2 linked regions of the Parazoarcus communis genome follow. The protein of the gene in region 1 binds, or shares a complex with, the protein of each later gene. Links are inferred from orthologs where the notes say so. Each region holds a gene or a part of one and is shown on either strand. Other genes may lie near its edges.

Region 1 (15,189 bases):
TGTCGAGCCCGTCGCTACCGGCAGCGAGCGCCATTTCGGGCTCGTGGCGGTATTCGGCGGGCAGGGCTGCCATTGCATCGGCCGTGACGTAGGGCGGGTTGCTCAGGATCAGGTCGAAACGACGGTCGCCGACATTGCTGAACACGTCGCTTTGGATCAGTTCGACCTGATCGCCAAGGCCGTAGTCGTCTACGTTGCGGCGGGCGACGGCCAGCGCGTCTTCGGAAAGGTCGACCGCAGCGATGTCGGCGTTGGGGAAGACGTGTGCCATCAGGATGGCAAGGCAGCCGGAACCGGTGCACAGGTCGAGTGCGCTGGTGACGGTGTCGGGGTCCTCGATCCAGGGCGAGAACCCTTCGTCGAGCAGCTCGGCAAAGAAGGAGCGCGGCACGATCACACGTTCATCGACGTAGAAGCGGAAATCCCCGAGCCAGGCTTCCTTGACCAGATAGGCCGTGGGTACGCGTTCGACGACGCGGCGCTCGATGTTCTCGAACAGTGCAACGCGCTCATCGGACGGAATGCAGGCGTCGAGGAAGGGGTCGAGGCGGTCGATCGGGAGCGCGAGCGAGGACAGGATCAGCCATGCGGCTTCGTCGAAAACGCTGGTGACGCCGTGGCCGCAAAAAACCTGGCCGCGATTGAAACGGGTGACGGCGTAGCGCAGCCAGTCGCGTACGGTAACGAGTTCGGCAAGCGGGCCACTTTCGTGCTCGTGGTCGTGATCGTGTTCGTCGTGCTCGTGAGCGTCGGTGTCGTGGGTCATGTCAGGGTCAGGCAGCCAGTAGAGTGCGCAGGGTGCGCATGTAAACGGTGGAAAGCGGTGCGATCGCATCAACTGCGACGCACTCGTTCAGTTTGTGGATGGTGGCGTTGACCGGGCCGAACTCGACGACTTCGCTGCAGATATCTGCAATGAAACGGCCGTCCGAGGTGCCGCCGGTGGTGGATAGCTCGGTTTCGACGCCGAGCGTTTCGCTGATCGCGCCCGACAGTGCGGCGACCAGCTTGCCACGACCGGTGATGAAGGGCTTGCCCGAGAGGTGCCAGTCGATCGTGTATTCGAGTCCGTGGCGGTCGAGCACTTCATGCGTGCGCGCCTTCAGTTCATCTGCGGTCGACACCGACGCGAAGCGGAAATTGAACATCACTTCGCATTCGCCGGGAATGACGTTGTTGGCACCGGTGCCGGCGTGAATATTTGAGACCTGCCAGGTGGTTGCGGGAAAGAACTCGTTGCCTTCATCCCAGCGGATGGTGGTGAGTTCGGCCAGCGCGGGTGCGAGCATGTGAATCGGATTGCGTGCCAGTTGTGGGTAGGCGACGTGCCCCTGCTGGCCCTTGACGCGAAGCGTGCCGGAGAGCGAACCACGGCGGCCATTCTTGATGGTGTCACCCAGGGTGTTCACCGAGGTGGGTTCGCCAACGATGCAGTAGTCGAGCCGTTCGCCGCGCGCAGCGAGCGCTTCGACGACCTTGACCGTGCCGTGGGAGGCAATGCCTTCCTCGTCTGACGTAAGCAGCAGCGCAATGCTGCCGCTGTGGTTCGGGTGATCGGCAATGAACTGCTCGATCGAGGTCACGAATGCGGCGAGCGAGGTTTTCATGTCGGCCGCGCCACGGCCATAGAGCATGCCGTCGCGAATCGTGGGCTCGAACGGGGGGCTGTCCCAGCGCTCGAGGGGGCCGGTCGGGACAACGTCGGTGTGACCGGCAAAGCACAGTACCGGAGCATGTTCACCGCGGCGTGCCCAAAGGTTGCAGACGCCGCCGACATCGATACGTTCAAAGCGGAAACCGAGCGGGGCGAGACGTGCCTGAATCAGGTCAAGGCAGCCGGCATCCTCGGGGGTTTCGGAGGCACGTGAAATCAGATCGCAGGCAAGTGCAAGCGTCGGGTCGTCGGGGAGGGACATGTTCATGTTTTATTGTGTGCGGTACTAGCCGTTTCCGTCCAGGTGCAGGGTGAATTCACGGAAGGAGGCGCCGTCGGGCTGGGTGCTCTCGAAGTCCGTGATCTGCGGGGCCGGTTTTTCGTTGTCGGTCTTGGCGTTGGGGTTGAACTGGGCGTTGTTGATCAGCCACGACAGGTTGGTTGGCGAATCGGAGTTGGCCAGGGCCTCGTCGAGGGTGATGATCTTTTCGTGATAGAGACGGAACAGGTCCTGCTCGAAGGTCTGTGAGCCGGGGGCAAGGCTTTGCTCCATGGCTTCCTTCACCGCATTGATTTCGCCACGTTCGATCAGTTCCGCCACATGACGGGTGTTCATCAGGGTCTCAACTGCCGGAATCCGCCTTCCGTCGGGTTTGCGGACCAGGCGCTGCGAGATGATGCAGCGCAGTGCAACGGAAAGGTCGAGATAAAGGAGGGAGCGGTTCTCCATCGGGAAGAAGTTGGAGATCCGGTTCAGCGCGTGATAAGCATTGTTGGCGTGCAGGGTGGCCAGGCACAGATGCCCGGTCTGCGCATAGGCGAGCGCAGCCTGCATGGTTTCCTTGTCGCGAATTTCACCGATCAGGATGCAGTCGGGCGCCTGACGCATGGCGTTGCGCAGGGCTTCGTGCCAGCTATGGGTGTCGATGCCGACTTCGCGCTGGTTGACGACCGACTTGCGGTGCTTGAACAGATACTCGATCGGGTCTTCAACCGTCAGGATATGCCCGGTGCGGTTACGGTTGCGGTGGTCGATCATCGACGCAAGCGTGGTCGATTTGCCGGAACCCGTGGCGCCAACCACGAGTACCAGACCACGTTTTTCCATCACGACATCATTCAAGGAGCCAGGCAGGCCAAGGCTCTCGATGGTTGGGATGTCGCCCTGGATGAAGCGCACAACCACGGCAACCGAATTGCGCTGGAGAAACACGTTGACCCGGAAGTTGCCGACATCGCGACGACCAAACGAGAGGTTCAGCTCCTTGTCGCGCTCGAAGTGCTCGATCTGCTCCGGCGTCATCATCTCGTAGATCATCTTCTGGGTCATGGCGGGATCCATGACCTGCTGATTGATCGGTACGGTATGACCCTGAATCTTGATGTGGATCGGAGCACCCGCCGTGATGAAGATATCCGAGGCCTGTTTTTCGGCCATGAGCTGGAAAAGCTTGTCGAAAATCATTGCTTCGGACTCCCGGGCAGGTCAATCAAATACGGGGCCGAAGCCCCGTTGAAGGCAGAAACGTCGGATCAGGCGCGCAGCAGATCGTTGATGGCGGTCTTGGCGCGGGTCTGTGCGTCCACTTTTTTCACGATGACCGCGCAGTACAGGCTGTACTTGCCGCAGGCCGAAGGCAGGCTGCCGGGCACGACAACAGCGCCGGCCGGGACACGGCCGTAATGCACTTCGCCGGTTTCGCGATCGTAGATCTTGGTGCTCTGGCCAATGTACACACCCATCGACAGCACGGCGTTCTCTTCGATGATCACGCCTTCGACGACTTCCGAGCGCGCGCCGACGAAGACATTGTCCTCGATGATCACCGGTCCGGCCTGGATGGGTTCGAGCACGCCACCGATCCCGACGCCACCCGACAGGTGCACGTTCTTGCCGATCTGGGCGCAGGAACCGACGGTTGCCCAAGTGTCCACCATGGTGCCTTCATCGACATAGGCGCCGATGTTCACGTAAGAGGGCATCAGCACCACGTTCTTGCCGATGAAGCTGCCCTTGCGTGCGACGGCAGGCGGCACCACGCGGAAGCCGCCTTCGCGGAACTGTTCGGGGGTGTAATCGCCGAACTTGGTGGGCACCTTGTCGAAGAAGTTGAGGCTGCCGGCCGGCATGACTTCGTTGTCACGCAGACGGAAGGAGATCAGAACGGCCTTCTTGATCCACTGGTTAACCACCCACTGGCCATCCTTCTTTTCGGCAACGCGCAGTGTGCCGGCGTCGAGGCCTGCAATCACGCTTTCCACGGCATTGCGGATCTCGGCCGGAGCGGAGGAGGGCGACAGGCTGGCGCGGTTTTCGAAGGCGGTGTCGATGATGGTTTGCAGTTCTTGCATTTGAGGGGGCTCTCTTACAGTTTTTGACAGAAGGCGACGATACGTTCCGCCGCTTCCACACATTCGGCGGTGTCGGCCACGAGCGCAATGCGCACGAAGCCGGCGCCGGGGTTGATTCCGCCGGACTCGCGGGCGAGGTAGCTGCCGGGCAGCACCGTCACATTATATTCAGCCTGCAGGCGACGAGCGAACTCGGTGTCGGGCAGCGGGGTACGCGCCCACAGGTAAAATCCGGCGTCCGGCAATTCGACTTCGAGGCAGGCTGACAGCATGGGCGTGATCAGGGCGAACTTTTCGCGGTACAGGCGGCGGTTTTCTGCGACATGGGCTTCGTCATTCCAGGCTGCAATCGAGGTTGCCTGCACAGTATTGCTCATCGCGCAGCCGTGGTATGTGCGGTAGCGCAGAAAGTCCTTGAGAATGCGTGCGTCGCCGGCGACGAATCCCGAGCGCAGACCTGGGACGTTGGAACGCTTGGACAGGCTGGAGAACATCACCACGTTGCGGAAGTCGGTGCGCCCCAGACGGTGGGCCGCCTCGAGTGCGCCGATGGGGCGTGCGTCGTCGTCGAAATAGATTTCCGAATAACATTCGTCCGCCGCAATCACGAAATCGTGCTGGTCGGAGAGTTCGAACAGGCGCTGCCATTCTTCCTGGCTGAGAACGCGCCCGGTCGGATTGCCCGGCGAACACACGAATACGAGCTGCACGTCGCGCCAGGTTTCCTCCGGAATGCTGTCGAAATCGGACGCGAATCCATTGCCTGGCACATTGTTCAAAAACACCGGCTCAGCGCCGGCCAGGAAGGCCGCGCCCTCGTAGATCTGATAGAAGGGGTTCGGACACAGCACTTTGGCGCCCGGTCGCTTGCCGTCTATTACGCACTGGCCGAAGGCGAACAGCGCCTCGCGCGATCCGTTAACCGGCAGTACCTGGCTTGCCGCGTCGATCGCGGGCAGGCCGTAACGTCGCTGCAGCCAGCCGGCAATGGCACCGCGCAACGCATCCGAGCCCTGGGTGGTGGGGTAGGTCGCGAGTCCGTCGAGGTTGTCGGCCAATGCCTGACGAATGAAGTTCGGCGTAGCGTGCTGGGGTTCGCCGATCGAGAGCCTGATGGGCTTGAGGCCGGCAGGTGGCGTAATACCCTCGAACAGCTTGCGCAGTTTTTCAAACGGGTAGGAGTGCAGACGGGTCAGGTTCGGATTCACTTTGGAACACTTTTCATCCGGTTCTGAGGCCGGACCGAAGGGGTCGTAAAGGCCGAAGATGTTATCATGCGCCGCCTTCCCGGCATTACCGAATCCGGGTCTTATCACCCTGTTTCCCACACTGCCTGCGCCCCATCGTGCGTCTTTCCAAGCTCAAACTTGCCGGTTTCAAGACCTTCGTCGATCCGACGACCGTGATCATGCCGGGTAACCTGGTAGGGGTCGTCGGTCCCAACGGTTGCGGCAAGTCGAACATCATCGACGCGGTGCGCTGGGTGCTGGGCGAGACGCGGGCGTCTGCGCTACGCGGGGAGTCGATGCAGGACGTCATCTTCAACGGCTCGACCACCCGCAAGGCGGTGTCGCGTGCGAGCGTCGAGATGGTCTTCGACAACAGCGAGGGCCGGGCGTCGGGGCAGTGGTCGCGCTATGCCGAGATCTCGGTCAAGCGGGTGCTCGACCGCAGTGGCGATTCGAGCTACTACATCAATAACGTTCACGTACGGCGCAAGGACGTGATCGATGTCTTTCTCGGCACCGGGCTGGGTCCGAGGGCATACGCGATCATCGAGCAGGGCATGATCTCGCGCATCATCGAGGCGCGCCCCGAGGATATTCGTGGTTTTCTGGAGGAAGCCGCGGGGGTCACCAAGTATCGCGAGCGGCGCAAGGAAACCGAAGGCCGTCTGTCGGATGCACGTGACAACCTTGCCCGGCTGGACGACATCCGCACCGAGCTTGGCGAACGCATCGGGCATCTTGAGGCCCAGGCGGAAATTGCTGCGCGATATAACGCGCTCAACAACTCGCACATCGAGAAGCAGCAGTTGCTGTGGCTGATCAAGCGCAATGAGGCACGATCGGAGCACCAGCGTCTGGTCGCGGAACTGAACCAGAACAGCCTGCGGATCGACACCGACAGCGCCCGCCTTCAGGAACTCGATAGCGCGATCGAGGCCAGTCGTGAAGCACATTTTTCCGCGTCCGAAGCGGTGCATCTCGCGCAGAGCGACCTCTTCGCCGTCAGTGCCGAGGTCACCCGCCTCGAGACCGAACTGCAGCACCTTGGCGACGCACGCAAGCGGCTCGAGGCCAGTCTGGCCCAGCTTGAACTCGATCAGGCACACTGGGTGGCACGCCGCGAAACCATGGGTGGCGAACGCGAGCGCTGGGAGGCGCTCGCCGAGAACGCCGCGATGCGCGCCGAGCAGGCCGAAGGCCGGCATGTCGAAATTGCGGACAGATTGCCTGATGCGGACGCCGCCCGGCAGGCGGCTGACGGCACCGTGGCGGCTGCGCGTCGCGAACTCGCTCAGACCGAGCAGCAATTGCGGGTGGAAGAGGCAAACCGCGCGAGTGCGACCCGTGCGCTGGACGCCCTGCAGCAGCGTCGGGCCCGCCTTGAGGCCGAACGCGGCGCGATCCAGGGGCCGGACGCGCGTGCGCTGGCGGAGCGCGAGGCGCGCGTCGAGGCGCAGCAGGACGCGCTCGAGGAACAGCAGGGGGCGCTCATCGATCTTCAGGGCCGTTTGCCGGATGCGCAGGCTGGGCTGAAGCTTGCGCTGGATCACGAACGTACGGTTCAACGCCGGCTGACCGAATTGCGCGCCCGGCGCGATGCGCTGGTGCAACTGCAATCCAGGGTGCAGTCGCAGGGCAAGCTGGGCGACTGGCTCAAGCGCCATGGTTTCGTTGAACTGCCGCCGCTATGGCGCAGTCTGCGCGTGGCAGAAGGCTGGGAGGCCGCGGTCGAGGCCGTTCTCCGCGAACGCTTGTCGGCCCTTACGCTCGACCAGGGAGGCGCCGACGAGGTTGCACGCGGGATGCTCGACGAGTTGCCGCCCGAGTCGCTCGCGCTGGCGCTGGGTGGTGTGCCGATGTCCGCAGCGGTCTCATCCCCGCCAGCGGGCACCACACCGCTGATCGAGCGCGTGCAGTTGCTGGACGAAAGTCTGCGTCCGCTGCTGGAAGACTGGCTGCGCGGATGTTACGCGGTCGAGCATATCGAGGACTGGCTGCAGCGACGCGGGCAACTGGACGCGGATGTCTGTCTGGTGGGAGCGCGTGGTCAGGTGCTGAGTCGTCATGCCTTGATCCATTTTGTGCCCGATAGCCGCACGCATGGCGTCATGGAGCGTCAGCGCGAGATCGATCAGCTTGCAGAGCAACAGCACGCTCTGGAAGACGAAGCCCGTGGCGCGCACGATGCACTTCTGGCTGCCGAGGCGGCCGCGGCCGACCTGCAGGAGCGCATCAATGGCTTGCGCCGCGAGCTTCAGGGCGCACAGGCGCAACTGCATGCCGAGCAGGTTGACGTGCTCAAGCTCAGTCAGGCGCTGAGCCGTGCCGAAGAAAGGCGCAGCCAGCTCGAACGCGACCTGGACGATCTGGTGCATCAGGAAGCCACCGAGCGCGAGCACCATGCGCGTGCCGAGCTCGAGCACGCCCGCGCAATCGAACTTGCAGAGCTGCAGCGCAACCGGCTCGATGCCGCGAGCGAAGTACTGCAGGAGCGCGAGCAGAGCCTGCGCGAACTGCGCGCGCTGGAACAGGCCTGTGCCCGGGATCTTCAGGAAGCACGTTTTTCGGAGCGGGAGTGTGCGGGCAAACTCGAGGACATTACCCGCAATGACCAGCTCGCCACCGAGCAGCTCGAGCGCATCGCACGGGAAACCAAGGCACGGGCGCAGGAACTCGAGGCCATCGACGATGCGCGCAGCGCCGATGCGTTGCAATCCGCGCTTGCGATGCGTACGAGCCGGGAAGCCGCCCTGGCGTCGTGCCGTGACGCGCTGGAGCAGATGACGACGAAGCTGCGCCAGGTCGAGGAATTGCGCATGCGCACCGAACAGGAAGCCGCGCCGGTGCGCAACCGGGTTTCCGAGCTCAGACTTGCGGTACAGGCAGCAGAACTGGCGTCCGCGCAGTTCGAAGAACGTCTGGTCGAGGCCGGGGCGGACGAAGCCGCGCTGGCGCCGCTGCTGGCGTCGGACCCGAAGGAAACGACCCTGCAGCGCGAAGTGGCTCGGCTGGGACGTGAAATTGCGGAACTTGGGGCGGTAAACCTTGCCGCACTCGACGAACTGCGGGCGGCATCCGAGCGCAAGGGATACCTGGATGCGCAAACCGAAGACCTCCTCCAGGCCATTGCTACGCTGGAAGATGCCATTCGCCGCATCGACCGCGATACGCGTGAGCAGCTGCAGGAGACCTACAATACCGTCAATATGCAGTTCTCCACGCTGTTCCCGCAGCTGTTCGGGGGCGGGCGCGCGGAGCTGGTGCTGACTGGCGACGAGATTCTCGATGCAGGCATCCAGATCGTGGCCCAGCCGCCGGGCAAGAAAAATGCCTCCATTCACCTGCTTTCGGGCGGAGAGAAGGCGCTGACGGCGATTGCGCTGGTGTTTGCGATGTTCCAGCTCAATCCCGCGCCCTTCTGCATGCTTGACGAGGTTGATGCGCCACTGGACGATACGAATACCGAGCGCTATGGACAGATGGTGAAGCGCATGTCATCGCAGACGCAGTTCATCTTCATCAGTCATAGCAAGATCACGATGGAGATCGCGCAGCAACTGGTCGGGGTGACCATGCAGGAGCAGGGCGTGTCGCGCGTGGTGGAAGTGGATATCGAAGAGGCGTTGCGGATGGCCGAACCGGCCGCAGCGTAACAACAGGAATAATTATGGACAGCGAACTTCAGATTGGGTTGATCGGTGCGGGTGTGGCAGGCTTCATCGCCATCGTCGCCTACAACAAGTGGCAGGAGCGAAAGCACCGCAAGCAGGCCGAGGAGGCGTTCCGCTCCGACCATCGCGACGTGCTGCTGGAGCCGGGCGAGGGGCCTCGTGCAGAAGGGGCCTCAGCGCGGCGCGAGCCTGCCGAGGACGATGTTGCGCCGGCAAGTGCCGCGCCGTCCCGTCCCTACCGCGACCCCGCACCCAAACGGGTGCTGCCTGATTACCCCGAGGCCCTTGATGTGCGTGCCGACTGCATCATTCGGGTCGAAGCCATCGAGCCGCTCGACGCGTCTCGCCTGTGGGCAGCACAGCAGGAAGCACTCGATGGCCTGAGCAAGGCCGTGCGCTGGTTTGGATTCGATGACAGCGAGAATCTGTGGCATCCGCTGACGCCTCACAGTGCCGGGACCTATCACTGGTTCTGTGTCGCCCTGCAACTGGTCGACCGTCAGGGGTCGATCGGCGAAGGCGACTACATCCGCTTCTCGGGTGGCGTGCAGCGAGTGGCTGAACAGTTCCTTGCAGTGCCGGCCGGCCTGCCGGCACGCAGCGAGGTGCTCGGCAACGCGACAGAACTCGACCGCTTCTGCGCGGATGTCGATGTGCAGATCGGGATAAACGTTGTTTCCGCCAATGGCCAGCCCTTCCACGGTACCAAGATTCGCGGACTGGCCGAAGCCGAGGGGCTGGTGTTGCGTGGCGATGGCAGTTTCCACGCCTGCGACGAGGACGGGAACACCGTGTTTACCCTGTGCAACCTCGAGCCGACCCTGTTTACATCCGAAGGCATGCGCAGCCTTCAGACCAACGGCGTCACGCTGGTGATCGATGTGCCGAGGGTGGCCAACGGTGGTGCGGTGTTCGAACGCATGATGCAGTTTGCCGGCCACCTCGGCAGCACGCTTGGCGGCGTCGTGGTCGATGACAATCGTGCGCCCTTCGGGCCGGAGGCCGCGGCCCTGATCCGTGCGCAGATCCAGCAGTTTCAGGAACACATGGCCGAGCAGCGTATTCCGGCCGGCGGGTCACTGGCCAGGCGACTGTTTTCTGCATGATGCCGGCTGACAGCAAGACGATCGAGCGCGCAGCCTGGCTGCGCGCCGAACTGGCCCGGCACGAGCACGCCTACTATGTGCTCGACGCGCCGACCATTCCCGATGCCGAGTACGACTGCCTGTTCCAGGAGCTGGAGGGCATCGAAAAGACGTTTCCTGAGCTTGCAAGCCCGGACTCGCCGACACGGCGGGTTGGCGGCAAGCCACTGGCGCAGTTTCCCGCCGTCAGGCACCGCATCCCGATGCTGTCTATCCGCACCGAGACGGACACCGAAGAGAGCGGGGCGCATGCCTTCGATGCGAGGGTGCGCCGAGAGCTCGGTCTCGACGAAAGCGACCCGGACGTGGAGTACGCAACTGAGCTCAAGTTTGACGGCCTCGCCATGAGCCTGCGCTACGAGGATGGGGTGCTGGTTCAGGCTGCAACCCGCGGTGACGGCGAGAATGGCGAGGATGTCACCAGCAACGTGCGCACGGTGAGGGCGATTCCGCTGCGTTTGCGCGGTGATGTGCCGCCGGTGCTGGAAGTGCGCGGCGAGGTCTACATGCGCCGCGATGACTTCGAAGCGCTCAATGCGCGTCAATCCGCAGCGGGCGAAAAAGTCTTCGTCAATCCGCGCAATGCCGCAGCCGGCAGCATCCGCCAGCTCGATCCGGGTATTGCAGCACGTCGCCCCCTGTCGTTTTTCGCCTACGGCCTGGGTGAAACCGTGGGGTGGAGCATGCCGGCAACGCATGCCGGCATGCTCGATGCATTGGAGGCTTTCGGTTTTCCGGTGTGCAAGCATCGTGACGTGGTTGCAGGTGGTGTTGGCCTGGCAGGCTTTCACACCCGGGTCGGCGCGTTGCGTGACAGTCTTGCCTTCGATATCGACGGCGTCGTCTACAAGGTCAATTCGCTTGCCCTGCAGCGCCAGCTTGGCTTCGTGACGCGCGAGCCGCGCTGGGCTGTCGCACACAAGTATCCGGCGCAGGAAGCCGTGACGCGTTTGCGTGGTATCGAAGTACAGGTGGGACGTACAGGGGCGGTGACGCCCGTCGCCCGGCTCGAACCCGTGTTCGTCGGCGGGGTGACGGTGACCAACGCCACCCTGCACAATCAGGATGAGATCGATCGCAAGGATGTTCGACTCGGCGACTGGGTCATCGTGCGCCGTGCGGGCGATGTCATTCCCGAAATCGTCGCGCCGGTGACCGAGCGTCGTGAGCAGGATCTGCCGCGCTTCAACCTGCTTGAGAGCCTGCCTCAGCGTGACGGCCTGCCGTGCTGTCCGGTGTGCGGCTCGCATGTGGTCAGGGGCGAAGACGAGGCCGTTGCACGATGTACTGGCGGGCTCTACTGCCCGGCACAGCGCAAGCAGGCGCTGCTGCATTTTGCGGGTCGCCGTGCAATGGATATCGAGGGACTGGGCGACAAGCTGGTCGAACAGCTTGTCGATGGCGCGATCATCAAGACCCCGGTCGACATCTATCGCCTCGGCATTCTTGCGCTGGCCAATCTCGAACGCATGGGCGAGAAGTCTGCGCAAAACCTTCTGGCGGCGATCGAGAAGAGCCGTCACACAACACTGGGAAGATTCATCTTCGCGCTTGGCATCCGCAACGTCGGCGAGGCCACCGCGCGCGACCTTGCGCTGCATTTCGGCAATCTGGATGCGGTGATGGCGGCTGACGAGACGCGCCTGCAGCAGGTGCCCGACGTCGGTCCGATTGTCGCGAAATGCATTGTCGATTTCTTTGCCGAAGCGCATAACCGCGAAATCATCGAGCAGTTGCGCGCTGCGGGGGTCGAGTGGGCTGAGGGTGAGCCCGCACCCGTCCCTTCTGGCGCAATGGCGGGCAAGACCTTTGTACTGACAGGCAGCTTGCCGACGATGAGTCGCGATGAGGCAAAGGCGCTGATCGAGGCCAAGGGCGGCAAGGTGACAGGTTCCGTCTCAAAGAAGACGGATTATCTGGTTGCCGGTGCGGATGCAGGCTCGAAGCTGGCGAAGGCGGAGTCGCTGGGTATCGACATTGTCGACGAGGCCGGCCTGCTCTCGTTGCTGGCCAGTGCTGGCTAGGTCTTCCACGGACACGATCAAGCATTCTCAACGTTACAGAACAGCAACACCGAGGAGTCGAATACATGAAGAAAGTCACCAAGGCCGTATTTCCCGTCGCCGGCATGGGCACCCGTTTCTTGCCCGCCACCAAGGCGAGTCCGAAGGAAATGCTGCCGATCGTCGACAAGCCCCTGATCCAGTACGCGGTCGAAGAGGCAGTGGCGGCGGGTATTACCGACATGATCTTCATCACGGGCCGCACCAAGCGCTCGATCGAGGATCACTTCGACAAGGCGTATGAACTGGAAACCGAGCTCGAGGCACGCGGCAAGAACGAGCTGCTCGAGATCGTCAAGAAGACCGTGCCTAAAGGCGTCAACTGCATCTACATCCGCCAGTCCGAAGCGCTCGGCCTTGGGCATGCGGTGCTGTGCGCAAGCCATGTCGTCAGCGATGAGGCTTTTGCGGTCATCCTCGCCGATGACCTGCTCGACAATCCGGGCTCCTCTTCGGTGATGCAGCAGATGGTTGGTGTCTACAACTACCATCGGTGCTCAGTGCTCGGAACCATGAACGTGCCGCGCGAGGAAACCCGCCAGTACGGTATCGTCAGCACAGAGAATCAGAACGGCGACGTGCAGCGCGTTACCGGCATCATCGAGAAGCCGAAGCCCGCAGATGCGCCGACCACGCAGGCAGTGGTTGGGCGCTACATCCTGACACCGCGTATCTTCGATCACATTCGTGCGCTGAAGCCGGGTGCCGGTGGCGAGTATCAGCTGACCGATGCGATCGCGTCCCTGCTTAAGGAAGAGGCGGTCCTGTCATACCAGTTCCAGGGGGTCAGATACGATTGCGGCTCCAAGATGGGCTATCTGAAGGCGACCATCGAGCTTGGTCTGCGTCACCACGAGATCGGCGAAGAGCTCGCGAGCTATCTCAACGAGCGCTTTTCCACCGGCGTCGCCAAGAAGAAGGACAAGTAAGCCCCGGGCTGTCGTCTGCCTTCGCGATTCCGACAGGAAAACGTCGAAGGCAGACCGCGTCGTGCCTGCAGCGATGCAGAATGTCCCGGAATGCCAGGCGATCTGCGCGCAAGGCGCAGCCTGAAAAGAAAAACGCCCCGCCTGATCACTCAGGCGGGGCGTTTTGCTGTCAGAAGCGGCCTGGCTTAAGCCGCGTCGCTCTTGGCTGCACGCTTGCGGTCGTTTTCCTTGAGGTGACGCTTACGCAGGCGGATGTTCTTCGGGGTGATCTCGACGATCTCGTCGTCGGCGATGAATTCGATTGCCGACTCGAGCGACAGACCGATCGGCGGAATCAGGCGAACCGCTTCGTCGGTACCGGACGAACGCACGTTGGTCAGCTGCTTGCCCTTGATCGGGTTAACGACGAGGTCGTTGTCGCGGGTGTGGATACCGATGATCATGCCTTCGTACAGTGCTTCACCCGGGCTCACGAACATGCGGCCGCGATCCTGGAGGTTCCACAGCGCGTAGGCAACCGCGTCGCCGTCGTTCTGCGAGATCAGCACGCCGTTGCGACGCTCGGCCATGGCGCTGGCCATCGGACCGTAGTCGTCGAACACGTGGCTGGCCAGGCCAGTACCACGCGTCATGGTGAGGAATTCGCCCTGGAAGCCGATCAGGCCGCGAGCGGGGATGCGGTACTCGAGACGCACGCGACCCTTGCCGTCCGGCTGCATGTCCTGCAGTTCGCCACGGCGGCGGCCGAGCTCTTCCATCACGCCGCCCTGGTGATCTTCTTCCACGTCGACGGTCAGCATCTCGTACGGCTCGCACTTGACGCCGTCGATTTCCTTGAACACGACGCGCGGGCGACCCACGGCCAGTTCGTAGCCTTCGCGACGCATGTTTTCGAGCAGGATGGTCAGGTGCAGTTCACCACGGCCCGAGACTTCGAACACGTCGGAGTCGCTGGTGAAGTTAACCCGCAGAGCGACGTTCTTGAGCAGTTCCTTTTCCAGGCGCTCGCGAATCTGACGGCTGGTGACGAACTTGCCTTCACGGCCGGCGAGCGGCGAGGAGTTGACCATGAAGTTCATGGTCAGGGTCGGCTCGTCCACCGCGATCGGGGTCATGCCTTCGAGGTTCTCGGGGTCACAGATCGTGACGCCGATGTTGACCTGCGAAAGACCGGCCACGATCACGATGTCGCCGGCTTCGGCAGATTCGGCCGGCGAGCGCTCGAGACCCTTGAAGGTCAGAATCTGGCTGATCTTGCCCTTGCCGCGGTTCTCGTCGCCGTACATCACGACAACTTCCTGGTTGGGGCGGATACGACCGCGCTTGATGCGGCCGATACCCATCTGACCCATGTAGGTCGAGTAGTCCAGCGAGCACACCTGCATTTGCAGGGGGCCTTCCGCGTCCACTTCGGGTTGCGGCACGTGCTTGAGGATGGCTTCGAACAGCGGGCGCATGTCGGTGCGCTCGTCTTCCTCGTTGATGACGGCAAAGCCGTTCAGGCCGGAGGCGTACACGACCGGGAAGTCGAGCTGCTCGTCGGTTGCGCCGAGCTTGTCGAACAGGTCGAAGGTGTGGTTGATCACCCAGTCGGTACGTGCGCCCGGACGGTCGATCTTGTTGACCACGACGATCGGCTTCAGGCCGAGGGCAAGTGCCTTGCGGGTCACAAAGCGGGTCTGCGGCATCGGGCCTTCGACCGCATCGACCAGCAGCAGCACGCTGTCGACCATCGACAGCACGCGCTCGACTTCACCGCCGAAGTCGGCGTGTCCCGGCGTGTCAACGATGTTGATGTGGGTGTCGCCGTACTGGATGGCACAGTTCTTCGACAGAATCGTGATGCCACGTTCCTTCTCGATATCGCCCGAGTCCATGATCCGCTCGCCCATCTGCTGGTTCTCACGGAAGGTGCCGGACTGGCGCAGGAGCTGGTCAACCAGGGTCGTCTTGCCGTGGTCGACGTGGGCAATAATTGCGATGTTGCGGATGGAACGGGACATGGGCTCGGGAAGTCTTTGAAAAGTCGATCATTCTAACACGTGCTATCGCGGCGCAGCATGAATCTTCAGCGTCATTTCTCTTGCGGTCGCGTGCAGGGCGGCAAAGTGGGCGCGTGATAGAATTCGCGCCGTTTTTCAGCGGA
Region 2 (13,912 bases), 430 kb from region 1 along the record:
CCATCCAGGCTCAGGTGCTCGATCTGCTGGCGGGGCTGCAGGCAGAACGCGGCATGGCCATGCTGCTGATCACGCACGATCTCGGTGTGGTGGCGCGGATGGCCCACAGGGTAGGGGTGATGTACGCCGGCGAGCTGGTTGAGACCGGTCCGCGCCAGGCCTTTTTCAGCACGCCACTTCATCCCTATGCACGCAAGCTGTTCGCGGCGCTGCCCGACGGTGCGCGCCGCGGCACCATGCTCGATGCGCCGGTTGGAGGCGTGCCTGCGCTCGATCAGGATTTCGTCGGTTGCCGCTTCGCCGATCGCTGCCCGCAGGCGTTTGACCGCTGCGACGACGAATCGCCCGGCTGGCAGCAGATCGGCGCGCAGACCGTGCGCTGCCATCTTTACGACGGCGTCAGCGTGCCGCGCCCCCTGCACCGGGCGGAGGCCGGCGACGCTGCGCCTGCAGCGCGAATTGAGGGGGCGCCACTGATCGAGGTGCGCGACCTCGAAGTCCATTTTCCGGTGCGCAAGGGGCTGTTGCGCAGGGTCGTCGGGCAGGTGCGGGCTGTCGATGGCGTCAGCCTGGCCCTGAGTGCGGGGCACACGGTGGCGCTGGTGGGAGAGTCCGGCTGTGGCAAGACCACCGTGGGCAAGGCCATCCTGCAGTTGAACCAGAGCACGGGCGGCGCGGTTTTCTACAACGGCGAGCGCCAGACCGGCCTCTCACGCGACGCCTTGATGCCGATGCGACGCGGCGTGCAGATGGTGTTTCAGGACCCGTTCGCATCGCTCAATCCGCGCCTTCGGATCGGGGAAATCATCGAGGAGGGCATGCTCAGTCTCGGTGTGGCGGGCGATGCCGCATCACGGCGCAAGACGGTGGATGCCCTGCTGGACCGTATCGGCCTGTCACCCTCCATGCGCTGGCGCTATCCCCATGAGTTCTCCGGCGGTCAGCGCCAGCGCATTGCGATTGCGCGGGCGCTGGCCGTGTCGCCGAAAGTCATTGTCTGCGACGAGCCGACCAGTGCGCTCGACGTCTCGGTGCAGGCACAGTTGCTGAACCTGATGCGCGAACTGCAGCAGGAGCTTGGACTGGCCTATCTGTTCATCACCCACAACCTCGCTGTGGTCGAGTATCTGGCCGACGAGGTGGCGGTGATGTATCTCGGCCGCATCGTCGAGCACGGCCCGGCGGCGCGCGTACTCGGCGCACCGGCACATCCTTACACCCGTGCCCTGCTTGCGGCGGTGCCGAAGGTCAGTGCCGGTGTCGACGCCCACCAGCCGGTAATGACCGTCGCCGCCGACTTGCCCTCGCCGCTGGACCCGCCTGCAGGTTGCCATTTCCATCCACGCTGCCCGCTTGCCAGCGACATCTGTCGTGCAGCCTATCCGGCCGAGCAGAGCATGGGTGGCGGGCACAGGGTTCGTTGCCATTGGGCGGGGGCTGAGGTGCTGGCGCTGCGCAGGGCAGGGTAGGTCTGGTCGCAAGTGCGCGGGCCGGTGTCCTCGTCGTCCTGTCCGTGCACAGACGCCCCGATTCGGGTAGCGCGTTTGCTGTTTTGGCCGCAAGTTTCGCGTCAGGGGGCTTGAAGCACAAAGGATGCGCCCCACATAAGACTCAACCCGAATTCACCAAGGATGTCAGCCATGCGCTTCGACAAGCTTACGACCAAATTCCAGCAGGCCCTGAATGATGCCCAGAGCATTGCACTGGGCAACGACCAGCAGTTCATCGAGCCGCAGCATCTGTTGCTGGCCATGCTCGGCCAGGACGACGGCGGCACGGTGTCGCTGTTGCAGCGCGCCGGCGTCAACGTGCCGCCGCTCAAGGCCGCCCTGCAAAAAGCCCTGGAGCGACTGCCCAAGGTTGAAGGCCATGGCGGCGAGGTACAGGTCGGGCGCGACCTCAGCAACCTGCTCAATCTCACCGACAAGGAAGCGCAGAAGCGTGGCGACCAGTTCATCGCCAGCGAGATGTTCCTGCTCGCACTGAGCAATGACAAGGGCGAAACCGGTCGTCTGATGAAAGAGCACGGGCTTTCGCGCAAGCCGCTCGAGGCAGCGATCGAGGCCGTTCGCGGCGGGGCCAGCGTCGGCAGTCAGGACGCCGAGGGGCAGCGCGAGTCGCTGGCCAAATACTGCATGGATCTGACCGAACGTGCACGCTCGGGCAAGCTCGATCCGGTGATCGGGCGTGACGACGAAATCCGCCGTGCGATCCAGATCCTGCAGCGTCGCACCAAGAACAACCCCGTGCTGATCGGCGAGCCGGGCGTGGGCAAGACCGCCATCGTCGAGGGTCTCGCGCAGCGCATCGTAAACGGAGAAGTGCCGGAGACGCTGAAAGGCAAGAAAGTGCTCTCGCTTGACATGGCTGCGCTGCTGGCCGGTGCCAAGTACCGCGGCGAGTTCGAGGAGCGCCTGAAGGCCGTGCTCAAGGAGATCGCGCAGGAGGAGGGCCAGGTCATCCTCTTCATCGACGAGATCCACACCATGGTGGGCGCGGGCAAGGCCGAAGGTGCGATGGATGCGGGCAACATGCTCAAGCCGGCGCTGGCGCGCGGCGAGCTGCACTGCATTGGCGCCACGACGCTGGATGAGTACCGCAAGTACATCGAGAAGGATGCTGCGCTCGAGCGCCGCTTCCAGAAAGTGCAGGTCGATGAGCCGACCGTCGAGGCGACCATCGCCATCCTGCGCGGCCTGCAGGAGAAGTACGAGATCCACCATGGTGTCGATATTACCGACCCGGCCATCGTCGCCGCGGCCGAGTTGTCGCATCGCTACATTACCGACCGCTTCCTGCCGGACAAGGCCATCGACCTGATCGACGAGGCCGGCGCGCGCATCAAGATGGAAATCGACTCCAAGCCGGAGGTGATGGACAAGCTCGACCGTCGCATGATCCAGCTCAAGATCGAACGCGAGGCGGTGAAGAAGGAAAAGGACGAAGCCTCGAAGAAGCGCCTGCAACTGATCGAGGACGAGCTCGCCAAGCTGCAGCGCGAGTACAACGATCTGGACGAAGTGTGGAAGGCAGAGAAGTCGAAGGCCGCAGGGTCGGCGCACATCAAGGAAGAAATCGACCAGCTGCGTGCGCAGATGGCCGACTTCCAGCGCAAGGGCCAGCTCGACAAGGTGGCCGAGCTGCAGTACGGCAAGCTGCCGCAGCTCGAGGCCCAGCTCAAAATGGCTGAACAGGCCGGCGAGAATGCGACCCCGAACAAGCTGCTTCGCACCCAGGTGGGCGCCGAGGAAATCGCCGAGGTGGTGTCGCGCGCAACGGGCATCCCTGTGAGCAAGATGATGCAGGGCGAGCGCGAGAAGCTGCTGAAGATGGAAGAACGTCTGCACGCCCGGGTGGTGGGTCAGGACGAGGCGGTGCATCTGGTCTCGGATGCGATCCGTCGTTCCCGCGCCGGCCTGTCGGACGAGAACCGGCCCTATGGCTCCTTCCTCTTCCTCGGCCCGACCGGTGTGGGCAAGACCGAGCTGTGCAAGTCGCTGGCCGAGTTCCTTTTCGATTCCGAGGAGCATCTGGTCCGCATCGACATGAGCGAGTTCATGGAGAAGCACTCGGTGGCCCGTCTGATCGGCGCACCGCCGGGATACGTCGGCTACGAGGAGGGCGGCTATCTGACCGAACAGGTGCGGCGCAAGCCCTACAGCGTGATCCTGTTCGATGAGGTCGAGAAGGCGCATCCGGACGTGTTCAACGTGCTGCTGCAGGTGCTCGACGACGGTCGCATGACCGATGGGCAGGGGCGCACGGTGGACTTCAAGAACACGGTGATCGTGATGACGTCCAACCTTGGCAGCCAGATGATTCAGCAGATGGCGGGCAGCGACTACGGTGTGGTCAAGCTGGCGGTGATGGCCGAGGTGAAGACCTTCTTCCGCCCCGAGTTCATCAACCGGATCGACGAGGTCGTGGTGTTCCACTCGCTCGACGAGAAGAACATCGCCGGCATTGCGAAGATCCAGCTGCAGTATCTCGAGAAGCGTCTGGCGCGTCTGGAGATGAAGCTCGAGGTCAGCGATGCGGCACTGGCCGACATTGCCGCGGCAGGCTTTGATCCGGTGTTTGGCGCGCGTCCGCTCAAGCGGGCGATTCAGGAGCGGATCGAGAATCCGCTGGCCAGGGCCATTCTCGAGGGTCAGTTCGGTGCAGAGGACCGCATCCGGGCGGACATCGAGAACGGACAGATCGTGTTCTCGCGCATGCAGTAAGACGGGGCAGGGCGGACGCGCGATCGCGTCCGCCTGAACCCCATACCGAAGTGCCCGCCCGGTTTGCCGGCGCGGGCATTTTTTCGTTCAGGCCGGCTGCCGTCTGGCTTCGGTCCAGGCTTCGAAGTCTGCGATGGTGAGCGGCCTGGAGTACATGAAGCCCTGCAGTGAATGGCAGCCGCGGGCAAGCAGGTAGTCACGCTGCTCGACGGTTTCGACACCTTCGGCAACCACTTCGAGACCGAGGTCGCGCGCCAGCGACAGCGTGGCAGAGGTCACCGCGGCGTCTTCCTGGTCGCCGGGCAGGTCCTTGACGAAGGAATGGTCGATCTTCAGGCGCCGGATTGGCAGGCGCTTGAGATAGGCCAGGCAGGAGTAGCCGGTGCCGAAATCGTCCAGCGCCAGCGTCAGCCCCATGTCGCGCAACTGCAGCAGTCGTCCGGTCAGTGCCGCACCCGGCTGCATCAGCGCACTTTCGGTAATCTCGAGTTCGATCCGGTGCGGATTCGCGCCAGTGTCGGCAAGCGCGCGTTTCACCGTATCGACGAAGTCGGGCTTGAGAAACTGAAGGGCGGATATGTTGATTGCCATCCGCAGCTCGCTCATCGAGCCGTTTTGCCATTGCGCCTGCTGGCGGCAGGCCTCGCGCAGCACCCATTCGCCAAGCGGCCCGATCAGACCGGAGTCTTCCGCAATGGGGATGAACTGCAACGGCGGCACCAGGCCGAGATCGGGATGGTTCCAGCGCACCAGCGCCTCGCAACCATTGACCTGCCCACTGCGGGCTTCGATCTGCGGCTGATAGTGCAGCACCAGTTCATTGCGCTCGATACCCCGACGCAGCGCGTTCTCCAGCATGAGCCGCTCGAAAGCGCGCGCGTTCATGTCGGGCACGAAGAACTCGTAGTGGTTGCGGCCCGCGGCCTTGGCGCCGTACATCGCCGTATCCGCATGCTTGAGCAGGGTGTCTACATCCTCGCCGTCGGCCGGGTAGAGGGCGATGCCGATGCTGACCGATGTGGACAGCTCGTGATCGTCGATGTGAATCGGGGCTGCGAGCACGTCAATCAGTTTGCGCGCAACCTGTGCGGCATCGTCCGAGTGCGGCAGGCGTGGCAACAAGGCGACGAACTCGTCACCACCAAGGCGGGCAAGAATGTCCTCTTCACGCAGGCACCCGGCCAGGCGCCGCGCAACGGCCGCCAGCAGGCGATCGCCGACGGGGTGGCCGAGCGAGTCGTTGACGGTCTTGAAGTTGTCCAGATCGAGGAACAGGATGCCGAGGAGGTCCCCGTTTCGATGTGCCGAGATCAGTGCTGTTTGCGCCTGATTCATCCAGGCGCTGCGGTTCGGTAATCCGGTAAGCGGGTCGAAATGGGCGAGATACTGGATGTGGGCTTCGGCCTCGCGCTCGGCACTGACGTCCTGAACGGTGCCTCTGAGCTCGTGCAGACTGTCACCGTCCGGCGTACTTTCGATCTGAAATTGCAGCACGTGCGAAGGCGATGCGGCGAGGTTGCAATCGAGGGTGATCCGCCCAGGTTTCTCCGTCGCGCGTGCGATGGCCACCTGCAGCCGTTCGCGGTCGGATTCCGCAACACAGGCAACGAGATCGGCGAGCGTGGCAAGCGATGTGGCGTCGCAGTTCAGGACCTGATGAAGCTCGTCAGATACCTGAAGCGTTCGGCCATCACTGCCGACTTCCCAGCTACCCAGCCGTGCGATGCGCTGTGCTTCGGCGAGTGCGTCCTGCTGGGCACGCAAGCTGTCGCTTGCGGTTTTCAGCTCTTCGGTGCGCCGGTCAACCAGCCGGGCAATTCGCCGCGTGTTCCCCGTCGTGATCAGCAGAAACGCGCCCAGCATGCCGACCGCGAGCAGCCCCACGGCAACCGTGCTCCATGCAGCCCAGCTGCGCATGCCGGCGATGTACTCGGGCGTCGCACTCAGGCGCAGCTCCCAGTTGCGCGCGGCAAACAGGATGGGCAGCGCCCGGCGCACCTCCTTGCCCAGCCAGGCGTCGGTTTCGCAGCCTGGCTCGCCGGAGAGGCGGCGATTGCCGGGGCTGCCGTCGGCATCGATCAGGCACAGTTCGATACCCGTGCGTTTTGCCAGCTCTTGTGCCGTGGTTATTGAGTCGTCCATGCGGAAGGCACCGGAAACCACCCCGAGAAGTGGTCGTGGCTGAACAGCGCCCCTCGCTTTGCCAAATGCCGCGAGATAGACGACGACGCCACGCTGAACCTGCTCCTCCTGCACCAGGCGGATTGCCTCCGAGGCAACCGGCATTCCGGAGCGCCGCGAAGCGTCTATCGCTCTGGCGGTCGTCGGCAGGGACGTGGGGTCGAGGCCGAGTGCGCTCTGGTTGGCAGCCAACGGTTCGACATAGGTGATCGGAAAGTACTCCTCGGCTTCCTCTGCTGGAAACGTACGCCCTTCGGCATCACGTCCAAGAATTCGGAAGTCGCGCTGGCCCGCGTTCTGAACTGACTGTTCGAAGCGCATTCTGTCGGCATGGCGGACGACGGGATTCCACCCAAAGTTCTGTGTTCCCGGGTAGCGCTTGAGCCATGGGGTGACGAACTCGTGAAACTCGGTGCGGGTCACGTCCTCGCTGACGACCATCAGGCGCTCGATCGACTGCATCATGTCGATCTGTACTTCGAGGCGTTTGCGCACCCCGCTGGCGACGTGCTCGACATCGCGGTTGAACTGGGTCTGTACCCGCAGGGCTTCCCAGTTGCGGACATTGTGAAAGGCGAAGGCAAGCAGTGCGATGGCGATGCCGAGGGGCACGATGACGCCAAGTCTGCGCGAGCGCCAGTCTTCGGCAGGCTGAGCAAAGAGCACGAACATCACCGGCGCGGCGATGATGACGCCAACGGCGTCGCCGATCCACCAGTTCCACCAACTGAAGGCAAGGTCGTCGGCGCCAATGCTGCCCGAGGCATACAGCAGCGGTATGGCCAAAGAGGGGCTGACCAGGCTGCTTACCGGCGCAACCACGCCGAGAAAGCGCAGGATCTGCCGCGGCGACCCCAATGGATTCGGGAAGCCGATCATTCGCTGTGCCAGCCACGCGCCGAATACAGCCTGAATCACGGCGCCAAAGGGGACGAGCGCGAGCGCCCACCCGATGGACTCGGGCCCGCCGCTCTGCATCTGTGCGTACAGATTGACCAGCAGGGAGCCGAGAAAGATCGCGGGCCAGAGCCGGTAGCCGAAAATCAGCAGGCCGGTGAGTGCAATGCCTGCCGCAGGATAGAAGGGGGCTGCATAGCCGGGCGGGACGGCAAGCTGAAGCGCAAGCCAGCCGGCGAAGGTATAGGCGAAGGCGAGGGCTGCAAGCCGGGATGGGGGGGCGAACATGGCGCGAAGTATATCGAAGCGACATCGCCTGCGCGCGACGAGAGGGCGTCATTTGCTATCATCGCAGCATGAAATCAAGCCGAAGCCGTTTCCTCGAAGTCCGGGGTGTGCGCTACCACGTTCGAGAGTGGGGGCGGGAAGGTGCGCCTCGTCTCTTTCTGCTTCACGGATGGATGGATGTGTCCGCGTCATTCCAGTTTGTTGTCGATGAGCTCGAGGGCGACTGGCATGTCATTGCGCCCGACTGGCGCGGATTCGGCCTCAGTGAGTGGTGTGGCGACGCCTACTGGTTTCCGGACTACTTTGCCGACCTGGACTCGATTCTCGAGCAGTTGCAGCCCAGCGGCGAGGTGCGTCTTGCCGGTCACAGCCTCGGCGGCAACGTGGCGCTGATGTACGCCGGCATCCGGCCGTCAAGGGTTGCCCGCGTGGTGGTCCTGGACGGCTTCGGTCTGGTCGACCGCTCGCCCGAAGAGGCGCCTGGCCGCTACGAAAAATGGCTGCACGACCTTCGCTCGCCGGCCCAGTTCAGGCCCTATGCCGATTTTGATACCCTGGCGGCACGTCTGTGCCGGGATAATCCGCGCCTGAGCGCCGAGCGGGCCATCTGGCTGGCGCGTCACCTGGGTGAGGACGACGGGCAGGGAGGCGTCAGGCTGGCGGGCGATCCCGCGCACCGACGGGTAAATCCGGTGCTTTACCGTCGAGCCGAGTCCGAAGCCTGCTGGCGGCGCGTGTCGGCCCCGGTATTGTGGGTGGAGCCGGATGATCAGAGCCTGCGGCAACGGATCGGGGTGAACGACGAGTCATACGAGAGTGCCAAAGCGTGTCTGCGGGATGTCCGGGTATCGACGATCAAGGATGCGGGGCATAACCTGCACCACGATCAGCCGCAGCAGGTGGCCGGGATCATTGAAGCCTTTCTGCGGTCTGAACACGCATGACCGGAGACATTTCAATGAACGCAGACCTGCATTGCCATTCCACGGTGTCCGATGGCTGGCTCGAACCCGAGGCGGTCGTGCGCCGCGCGGCAGCCAACGGTGTCGAACTGCTCGCGCTGACCGATCACGACGAGCTCGGCGGACTCGACGAGGCGGCCCGGGTGGCGCGGGAACTGGGGCTGCGCTTCGTCAATGGTGTCGAGATCTCGGTGTCTTTCGCGGGAGAAACCATTCACATCGTCGGCCTCGGCTTCGATCACCGTCACCCGGCACTGATCGAGGGCCTGAAGCAGGTGCGTAGCGGCCGCGATGCCCGCGCAAAACGGATCTCCGAGGCGCTCGAGAAGGTCGGTATTCGGGACGCGCTGGGCGGGGCGAGGCAGTTTGCGCGTAATCCCGAACTCGTCAGCCGCGCGCATTTCGCGCGTTTCCTGGTGGCAAGTGGTGTCATGCCCGACGTCAAGACTGTTTTCGAGCATTACCTCGTGCGCGGCAAGCCGGGTTTCGTCGAGCATGAGTGGGCCAGTCTCGAAGAGGCTGTAGGCTGGATTCGCGAGGCGGGCGGCATTGCCGTCATCGCACATCCGGCACGCTATCGCCTGTCGACGGCGGCCCTCGAAGAGCTGTTCGATCGGTTCGGCGCCGCGGGGGGCGAGGCGGTCGAAGTCGTCTCCGGTGCGCATTCCGAAGACGAAATGCGTCGTTTTGCAAGCATCGCAAGGCGGCGTAACCTGCTGGCCTCCCGCGCCTCCGACTTTCATGGCGAGGGCGAGAGCCCGGTCGACCTCGGCCGGTGCAATCCGCTTCCACCAGACCTGACGCCCGTATGGTCGCGCCTGGGTTGAACGACTGAAAAACAAGAAAGGCATATGGCTCAATTTTTCTCGCTCCATCCGGAGCAACCGCAGGCCCGCCTGATCCGTCAGGCCGCCGAAATCATTCGCGGCGGAGGGCTCGTCGCTTTTCCGACCGATTCGGCGTACGCGCTCGGCGGGCTGACGGGCGACGCATCGCTGCTCGAGCGTATCCGCCGCATCCGTGGTGTGGACGATCGTCATCACTTCACCCTGCTGTGTCGCGACCTGTCCGAGATCTCGACCTACGCCAGGGTGGACAACACCCAGTACCGCCTGCTCAAGGCGACGACACCCGGTCCGTACACCTTCATTCTCGAGGGTACGCGCGAGCTGCCCCGGCGCCTGCTGCACCCGAAGCGCAAGACGATCGGCCTGAGGGTTCCCGAGCATGCCGTCGTCTCGGCGCTGCTTGCCGAGCTGGACGAGCCGATGCTGTCCTCTACGCTCCTGCTGCCGGACGAAGATCTGCCCCTGACCGATCCCGAGGAGATTCGCGATCGTCTGGAAAAGCAGGTTGATCTCGTCATCGAGGCGGGCTTCTGCGGCCCCGAAGCAACCACGGTGATCGACCTCACCGGCGGCGGGCCGACCCTGGTGCGCGCCGGTCGGGGTGATCTGGCCCCATTCGGGATTGAGGAGGACTAGGGCCGGCTCTGCTAGAATGCGCTGCTTTGTGCCCCCGCTTTCATGGAATCGCTGATCTCTAATCTGGCCATCTGGGCCTTGCCGGTGTTGCTCGCCATTACGCTGCACGAAGCGGCTCATGGCTATGTGGCCCGATATTTCGGCGATCCAACGGCAGATCGGGCCGGGCGCATCACGCTGAATCCGCTGCGCCATATCGATCCGGTCGGTACCCTGCTGGTGCCCGCCGGCATACTCGGTCTGAGCGTGCTGTTCGGTGGAGGCGGTATTCTTTTTGGCTGGGCCAAGCCGGTGCCGGTCGACTTCGGTCGCTTGCGGCGCCCCAAGGCGGACATGCTGTGGGTTGCCGCGGCAGGGCCAGGTGCCAACCTGTTGATGGCCATCGGCTGGGCGCTGCTGTTCAAGCTTGCGATCAGCTCACCGCAGGGCGCTTTCACCATTCCGATGATGAAGATGGCGGATGCCGGCATGCAGATCAACGGTGTGCTGATGTTGCTCAATCTGCTGCCGATTCCGCCGCTTGACGGAGGGCGCATCGCCGTCAGCCTGTTGCCCGGTCGCCTCGCCTGGCACTTTTCACGGATCGAGCCCTTCGGCTTTCCAATTCTCTTGCTGTTGCTGTTTAGCGGTTTGCTGGGGGCCATTCTGGGACCCATGCTCGCCATGTTCCGCTTCTTTCTTGCCTTGATTTTCGGAAACTAAGACCCGCCATGTACGCTGAACGCGTTCTCTCCGGCATGCGCCCCACCGGGCGTCTGCACCTCGGTCATTACCACGGTGTGCTCAAGAACTGGGTCAAGCTGCAGGAGGAGCATCCTTGCCTGTTCTTCGCAGCTGACTGGCATGCACTGACCACCGCCTACGACACGCCGGAGGTGATCGAAGACCATGTGTGGGAGATGCTGATCGACTGGCTCGCAGCCGGTGTCGATCCCTCGCAGGCAACCCTTTTCATCCAGTCGCGCGTGCCCGAGCATGCGGAACTGCATCTGCTGCTGTCGATGATGTGTCCGCTGGGCTGGCTCGAGCGTGTGCCGAGCTACAAGGATCAGCAGGACAGGCTCGGTGGCAAGGATCTCGGGACCTACGGATTTCTCGGCTATCCGCTGCTGCAGGCGGCAGACATTCTGATCTATCGCGCCGATACCGTGCCGGTGGGTGAGGACCAGGTGCCGCATGTGGAGATGACGCGCGAAGTGGCACGGCGCTTCAACCATCTTTACGGTCGTGAGCCCGGGTTTGAGGACAAGGCCAGGGATGCGGTGCGCAAGCTCGGCTCCCGTCGTGCGCGCATGTATGCAGAACTGCGCGTCCGCTTCCAGCAGGACGGGGAAGAGGATGCGCTCGAGCAGGCCAAGGCCTTGCTCGAGGAAACACAGAACCTGAGTCTCGGTGATCGGGAGCGCCTCTACGGTTACCTCGAGGGTAACGGCAAGATGATTCTGGTCGAGCCGGATTCCCTGCTGACCGAGGCGCCGCGCATACCGGGGCTCGATGGGCAGAAGATGTCAAAGTCCCACAACAACACGATTTTCCTGCGCGAAGACGACGACAGCGTGGCGCGCAAGATACGCACCATGCAGACCGATCCTGCCCGCGCGCGGCGCACCGATCCGGGCGATCCGGACAAATGCCCGGTGTGGCAGTTTCATGTCGTCTATTCCGACGAGTCGACCCGGGAGTGGGCACAGAATGGCTGCCGTAGCGCGGGTATCGGCTGCATCGAGTGCAAGCAGCCGGTTGTCGATGCGGTGATCAAGGAGCAGGCCGGCCTGCGTGAGCGTGCGCGCCCTTATATCGAGGATCCGTCGCTTGTGCGCAACATCCTTGCCGATGGCTGCGAGCGCGCGCGCAAGCTTGCCCAGGAAACGATGCGGGATGTGCGCGAAGCAATGGGCTTGAGCTACGGGTGAGCGGATCGTGGTGAGTTTCGACGTCGGGATTCGCATGCCTCGCAATGACTGAAGCGACGCTGCCGCTGCCACTGGTCCCGATCGAAACGGTCGAGGATGTGGCGACAATCGCACGTCTTTACGGCGAGCCCATGCTCGAAATGCCGAAAGACCTGTATATTCCGCCCGACGCACTGCAGATCATCCTCGATGCGTTCGAGGGGCCGCTCGATTTGCTGCTCTACCTGATCCGCAAGGCCAACCTCAACGTTCTCGACATTCCGATGGCGCCGTTGACGGTTCAGTATCTGACGTACGTCGAAGCGATGCGTGCCAGCAACCTGGATCTGGCTGCAGACTATCTCCTGATGGCGGCGATGCTGCTTGAGATCAAGTCGCGCATGCTGTTGCCGCGTCCGCCGCGGGACGATGCCGAGGAAGAGGATCCGCGCGCCGAGCTTGTACGCAGGCTGCTCGAATACGAACAGACCAAGCTTGCTGCGGCGCGCCTCGATGCCATGCCGCGGGTCGAGCGTGATTTCGAGTGGGTGAGCGTGTTCGTTGCCGAGAAGGTGGTCGAGCGTCTGCCCGAGGTCAGTCTGCACGATCTGCAGCTGTCCTGGTTGCGCATCATGAAGAAGGCTCGCCTGACCCAGAATCACCGGGTGGGTCGCGAGCAGCTCTCTGTTCGCGAGCACATGACGTCTATTCTGCGCAAGCTGGGTGGCGGTGCTTTCGTGGTATTCGATACGCTGTTCGAGCCAGAGCTGGGTGCGGCCGGGCTGGTGGTGAGCTTTTTGGCGGTGCTCGAACTGGTCAAGGAACGACTGGTCGATGTAACGCAGAACGAGGCCTTTGCGCCGATATACGTGAAACTGGCTGATGGATCGCGTGACAACGCCTGAACTGTGCAAACGCATTATCGAAACGGCACTGCTGGCAACGCCCGCGCCGTTGACGGTGAGCGTACTGCGGGGGTTGTTCGACGAAGACCCGGGGCCGGATCTGGTGCGGCGCCTGCTCGACGAGCTGCGTAACGACTGGGATGCGTCGGAGCGCGGGGTTGAGCTGGTGCAACTGGCAGGTGGCTGGCGTTTTCAGACACGGCCTGCCTTCCAGGTTTACCTGGATCGCCTGAAGGAGGAAAAACCGCCGCGTTATTCGCGTGCGGTCATGGAAACATTGGCAATCATTGCCTATCGCCAGCCGGTAACCCGTGGCGACATCGAGGATATTCGCGGTGTCACGGTCTCCCCTGGCGTACTGAAAACCCTGGAATCGCGAGGATGGATCGACGTTGTCGGTCATCGCGACACGCCCGGCAGGCCGGCGTTGTTCGCGACCACGCGACGTTTCCTGGATGATATGGGTCTGCGCAGCCTCACCGAGCTGCCGGCTCTCACTGAAATCGAAAGGATCATGGATCTTGTCGACACCACGCAAATCCAATCGGCCGCTGCGGCCGCCGACCAAGAAACCGACTGAGCAGGGGCGGCATCAGCCTCGTCAGGGTGGGCGCCGCGAAGCGTCCGACGAATTTGTTGACGAGGACCGTCGTCCCGCAATGCGCCCGGACGCGCACAAGTCTGCGCTGGGTACGCCCGAAGGCATGACGCTCGAAGGGCCGGGGCGGGAGCGTCGGCGGGGTCCCGCCCAGGGTGGGCCGGCGACCTTCACCGAGCCCGAGCGTCTGCAAAAGGTGCTGGCTCAGGCCGGCGTGGCCTCGCGCCGCGAGATCGAAGAGCTCGTGGTTGCCGGCCGTATTTCGGTCAACGGCCTGCCTGCTGCGCTGGGGCAGAAGATCGGGCCGGGCGATCGCGTCAAGCTCAATGGCAAGCTGATTCCGCTGCGCTTTGTGCAGCGTACGCCGCGGGTGCTGATCTATCACAAGCCCGAGGGCGAGATCGTTTCGCGCGATGATCCGGAAGGTCGCCCGACCGTGTTCGAGCGTCTGCCCGTCTTGCGCAAGGGGCGCTGGCTCGCAG

What was found.
Region 2: the proteins of smc (region 1) and CEW87_RS19435 are in contact, whole or in part, in a crystal structure (PDB 3ZGX), measured with the Bacillus subtilis proteins. The link is inferred for Parazoarcus communis from one-to-one orthologs.

What each region holds. Positions count from the first base shown.
Region 1 is NZ_CP022188.1:3,839,002-3,854,190, reverse strand. The notes cover bases 5,033-9,088. They hold smc (chromosome segregation protein SMC), read left to right. Parts: upstream 5,033-5,351; coding sequence 5,352-8,888; downstream 8,889-9,088. Other genes in these bases: CEW87_RS17560 (cell division protein ZipA C-terminal FtsZ-binding domain-containing protein), read left to right, coding at 8,903-9,088; dapC (succinyldiaminopimelate transaminase), read right to left, coding at 5,033-5,214. In the rest of the region: prmB (50S ribosomal protein L3 N(5)-glutamine methyltransferase), read right to left, coding at 1-766; dapE (succinyl-diaminopimelate desuccinylase), read right to left, coding at 774-1,916; CEW87_RS17580 (PilT/PilU family type 4a pilus ATPase), read right to left, coding at 1,941-3,119; dapD (2,3,4,5-tetrahydropyridine-2,6-dicarboxylate N-succinyltransferase), read right to left, coding at 3,188-4,006; more of dapC, read right to left, coding at 4,021-5,032; more of CEW87_RS17560, read left to right, coding at 9,089-10,012; NAD-dependent DNA ligase LigA, read left to right, coding at 10,012-12,075; UTP--glucose-1-phosphate uridylyltransferase GalU, read left to right, coding at 12,141-13,043; translational GTPase TypA, read right to left, coding at 13,229-15,046. UniProt on the Bacillus subtilis protein: Required for chromosome condensation and partitioning.
Region 2 is NZ_CP022188.1:4,272,168-4,286,079, reverse strand. What follows is about bases 11,134-13,912. They hold CEW87_RS19435 (segregation and condensation protein A), read left to right. Parts: upstream 11,134-11,992; coding sequence 11,993-12,832; downstream 12,833-13,912. Other genes in these bases: rluB (23S rRNA pseudouridine(2605) synthase RluB), read left to right, coding at 13,354-13,912; scpB (SMC-Scp complex subunit ScpB), read left to right, coding at 12,810-13,412; CEW87_RS19440 (tryptophan--tRNA ligase), read left to right, coding at 11,134-11,948. Also shown: CEW87_RS19475 (dipeptide ABC transporter ATP-binding protein), read left to right, coding at 1-1,469; ATP-dependent chaperone ClpB, read left to right, coding at 1,641-4,223; CEW87_RS19465 (EAL domain-containing protein), read right to left, coding at 4,311-7,589; CEW87_RS19460 (alpha/beta fold hydrolase), read left to right, coding at 7,658-8,533; CEW87_RS19455 (3',5'-nucleoside bisphosphate phosphatase), read left to right, coding at 8,548-9,378; CEW87_RS19450 (L-threonylcarbamoyladenylate synthase), read left to right, coding at 9,403-10,035; CEW87_RS19445 (site-2 protease family protein), read left to right, coding at 10,078-10,737; more of CEW87_RS19440, read left to right, coding at 10,746-11,133. UniProt on the Bacillus subtilis protein: Participates in chromosomal partition during cell division. May act via the formation of a condensin-like complex containing Smc and ScpB that pull DNA away from mid-cell into both cell halves.